Regions from separate parts of the Bariatricus sp. HCP28S3_A4 genome, predicted to be linked through region 1. Evidence: predicted binding sites of a transcription regulator. Region 1 holds the regulator's gene; the other holds the start of a gene.
The links. Region 1 encodes Rex, which represses fermentation and respiration genes when NADH is low (regulators of the CRP and FNR family bind a similar motif). Its sites were predicted from a motif close to ATTGTTAANTANTTAACAAT; they were not measured.
Positions count from the first base shown of each region.

Region 2: a site for Rex is predicted at 1,374-1,393, ahead of pdxA (4-hydroxythreonine-4-phosphate dehydrogenase PdxA). Genes of this name have one in related genera too.

Region 1 covers NZ_JBQHSE010000013.1:44,381-46,586, forward strand. Annotated here, with positions in the region: gene ACTNBF_RS08460 (NAD(P)H-hydrate dehydratase) at 1-568, opposite strand, end outside; gene ACTNBF_RS08465 (redox-sensing transcriptional repressor Rex) at 666-1,316, opposite strand; gene ACTNBF_RS08470 (ABC-F family ATP-binding cassette domain-containing protein) at 1,460-2,206, shown strand, end outside.
Region 2 covers NZ_JBQHSE010000016.1:39,997-42,202, reverse strand. Annotated here, with positions in the region: gene ACTNBF_RS09540 (four-carbon acid sugar kinase family protein) at 1-136, opposite strand, end outside; gene pdxA (4-hydroxythreonine-4-phosphate dehydrogenase PdxA) at 164-1,183, opposite strand; gene ACTNBF_RS09530 (triose-phosphate isomerase) at 1,501-2,206, shown strand, end outside.

The DNA.
Region 1 (2,206 bases):
CCGGAAAGAAAACCTGACCTGCCTTAGCGTATGCAAACGTGACTGTCAAATCAGCCCGGAACGCACATCCCAGTACTTCCCCGGTGTCAGCGGAAATTCCGGACGGAGTATCAATCGCAACTTTGTATCCCTGATACCGGTTCATTTGTTCAATCACATTCTGGTAATGTCCTTCGATATTTCGGCAAAGCCCGATTCCAAATACGGCATCTATAATAACACTATATTCCTTCTCCGGTAAAGTGTTTCCTACAGACACGCCCAGATTTTCCAGAATATGCATCTGCTGCTTCGTTTCTTCACTCCTGGATTCCAATTTTCCGGCAAAACACACATCGACCCTTTTTCCTTCTTCGGCAAGCAGTCTTGCCACCGCGAATCCGTCTCCACCGTTGTTGCCGGAGCCGCATACCACCAGTGCATAGGACAGATCAATCTGCTCTTCTTTCATTGCAGCCATACACTGAAGCGCCGCACGTTCCATCAGTACCAGCGAAGGAATCCCGATCTCATGAATCATTCTTCCGTCCGCCGCTTTCATCTGTTCAGCTGTCAATATATATTTCATATTCTCACCTTCCAATACGCAATAAAGAGCCCCGCAGCCGGAACTCTTCTCTCATTACGCCGATTCAGGCAAAATGTGTGTAACACATTCTGTCGAATTATGAATTATCTGTATGTTCCATATTATAACGTGTTATATTGTATGAAAGTCTCATCAGACTCTCCGATAAATGCACGTTCTCAACAATAATATTATCCGGAAGATTCAAATCTGTATGTGCAAAATTCCAGATCGCCCGCACACCATTATCAACCAGAACATTCGCAACATCTATGGCTCTTGTCTTCGGAATCGCAAGTACTCCGATTTCAATATCATTCTTCTGAATAAAATCACTCAGTTCATCCATCATCCGGATCTCCACACCGCGGATCGTAATTCCCACAAGTCGTGGATTCACGTCAAATAATCCTTTTAATACAAAACCTCTTTTTTCAAATGCTGCATAATTAGCCAGTGCCTGTCCAAGATTACCGGCACCGATAATGACCATGTTATGTTGGTTGTCCAGTCCCAGAATTTTCCCTATTTCCGTATATAAGTATTTTACATTATACCCGTATCCCTGTTGTCCAAATCCACCAAAATTATTAAGGTCCTGACGAATCTGGGATGCAGTTACTTTCATTCTCTTGCTCAAATCGTTGGAGGATATTCGTTCCACACCGTGTTCCAGCAATTCGCCAAGATAACGATAGTATCTCGGAAGTCTTCTGATTACTGCCTGAGATATTTCTCTTTCTTCCACCTGACATCCACCTTCCATTCTTATTCTAAATTTCATTATATAAAAATGACATAAAAAAGTCAAACTTAATAGTTGTTTTTTATTGTATTTCCGATATAATGAGGTAGACAGTACCTATTTCTACAGTATAAGGAGGTTTGAAAATGATACTGGCATGCCACAATTTAACGAAATCCTTTGGGGAGCAGGTTATTGTGAATAAAGGCTCCTTTCATATAGAAGACCGTGAGAAAGCGGCGCTGGTCGGTCTGAACGGCGCCGGGAAATCCACAATTTTGAAAATGATCGTCGGTGAATTGAATAGTGATGACGGTGATGTAATTCTTACCAAAGGAAAAACAATGGGCTATCTTGCCCAGCACCAGGACCTGATGAGCGGGAATACCATTTACGAAGAAGTCCGCACCGCCAAATCTGAGATTATCGAAATGGAACGTCAGATTCGTGCACTGGAACTGGAAATCAGTACGCTGACCGGTGACGCACTTCAGATGAAACTTGACACTTATCATAGACTTACCGCTGCATTTGAACGTGCTGACGGCTATTCTTATAAAAGCGAACTGGTCGGTGTTCTTAAAGGCCTTGGGTTTACTGAGGATGAATTTCAGAAACCGGTGGACGCCCTTTCCGGCGGCCAGAAGACACGTGTTTCCCTCGGCAAACTTCTGCTGACGAAACCGGATATTTTGCTGCTGGATGAGCCTACCAATCACTTGGATATGAATTCAATCGCATGGCTTGAGAACTACCTGCTGAATTACTCCGGTGCAGTGCTCATCGTCTCCCACGACCGTTATTTTTTGAATCGTGTCGTAACGAAAGTGCTGGAGATTGAAAACGGTACACTGATGACATATATGGGAAATTATTCAGATTATGCCCAGAAG
Region 2 (2,206 bases), on a different contig from region 1:
GCTCATCAACGCCTTCCGCTTTTGTGGCAGCTTCTACATTGAAAAATACTGCCGTTCTTGCTTTACTTCTTGCCAGCAATACCCCTGTTGTGGTTGCGCCGGTAAGGTCATCTGCTACTGAACCAATAATTGGCATGGCTGAAATCCTCCCTTTTCGTTCTATTTATGCTTCCTTCTCATGCTGCTTTGCCGCATACTCAGCAACAACTTTGGTTGACTCGATCAGGCTGATGCTGTTGGCAATTCCTTTTCCTGCGATGTCAAATGCTGTTCCGTGGTCTACAGAGCTTCTGATAAACGGAAGTCCGAATGTTAAGGTAACTGATTTTTCGAAATCAAGTGTCTTACATGCAATGTGTCCCTGATCATGATAGAGTGAAAGGATCGCATCATATTTTCCAGATTTGCCGATGTGGAAAACAGAGTCCGCCGGGCATGGACCTACTGCATTGATTCCCATCTCCTGAGCTGCTTTTACGGCCGGTCCGAGATCTGTGATTTCTTCCGTTCCGAAAAGTCCGTTATCACCATTGTGCGGATTCAGTCCTGCAACTGCGATCAGCGGATTCTCAATTCCTACTTTACGGAGCTCTTTATCAATATTGATAACATTCTCGAGAACCACTTCTTTTGTTGCATAGTGACATGCATCTACAAGTGACATATGACGGCTTACAAAGAATACTCTCAGTTTATGGCATGAGAACATGGTAAGTGCATATGGAGAATTTGTCTGATGCTGATAAATCTCTGTGTGTCCCGGTTCTTTAATGCCAACAAGTTTGATTGCTCCCTTATGAATCGGAGATGTAGAAACAGCATCTACTTTCTTTGCCATACCGAGTTCGATTGACTTCATAATCCAGTCGATTGCCATCTGTCCTGCCAGAGCCTGAACCTCGCCCCATTTGATGGAATCTGTATCATAATCTCCGGTCTCGAGTACGTCTACCGTTCCGTACTCGTATTTTGCTTCAGACGGATCTTCGATCTTGTTGTACTTTAATTCCTTTCCAAGTACTTTTGCCGCGCGATCCAGAATGGCAATGCTTCCGATTACGAATGGCTTGCAGCATTCATGAATTCCTTCGTCAAGCATAGTTCCTACTACAATTTCCGGTCCGATTCCTGCCGGATCTCCCATGGTAATAGCTGTTACTGGTTTGAATTTCGCTTCGCTCATTTTTCGTTCTCCTTTTCGTTTATTTTCGTTTAAACTTCCGTTTGCCTTTCGTTTGTAATTTCATTTTATATTATTATTTTTATTTACGCAAGTATTTTTTGTTATTTCGTTACGTTATCCATTTTTTCGCCCTTGGTTTTATGCATTATTCCCAAAAATTCACCCCTGTTTTTTCGTTTATTTTCGTTTTTTTGTTTTTTATTTGTCATTTGTTTTTTCTATTGTTTTTTCATCGCTTTCGTAGTATAATTTTCATGTCAGTATTGGATACAATCTTACAGATAAACACATCTATATTCAATTTAAAGGAGGATATCATGCAAAAGAAACTTTATTTTGGAAGCAACCTGAAAATGTATAAGAATATTCAGGACACTGTAGCATATTTACAGAGGCTGGTAGAAAACACAAAAGACATCAGCCGTGACGAGATTGAATTATTTATCATCCCGTCCTACACAACACTGGAAAGCGCAACCAGCAAAGTCGATCGTAAATATGTAAAACTCGGTGCACAGAATATGAGCTGGGAAGACCAGGGACAATTTACCGGTGAGATCTCTCCTCTTATGTTGAAAGAGCTTGGCCTGGATCTGGTAATGATTGGCCATTCTGAAAGACGCCATGTTTTCGGAGAAACAGACGTAGAAGAGAACAAAAAAGTAAAAGCCGCCCTGAATCATGGTTTCACCACACTGTTATGCATCGGTGAAACTGCAGAAGAAAAAAAATTCGGCATCAGCGCAGAAGTGCTCCGCACACAACTTAAAATCGGATTCCATGATGTTCCGGCCAAACAAGCAAATAATATTTGGGTTGCTTATGAACCAGTATGGTCCATCGGCGTAAACGGGACGCCGGCGAGCGCAGATTATGCGGAAGAAATGCACAAAGTCATCAAGAACTGTCTGCGGGAGATTTTCGGCGAAGCAGCTGATGAGATTCCGGTTCTTTACGGCGGGAGCGTAAATCCGGGAAATGCAAACGAACTGATTGTACAGCCTTCCATTGACGGACTTTTCA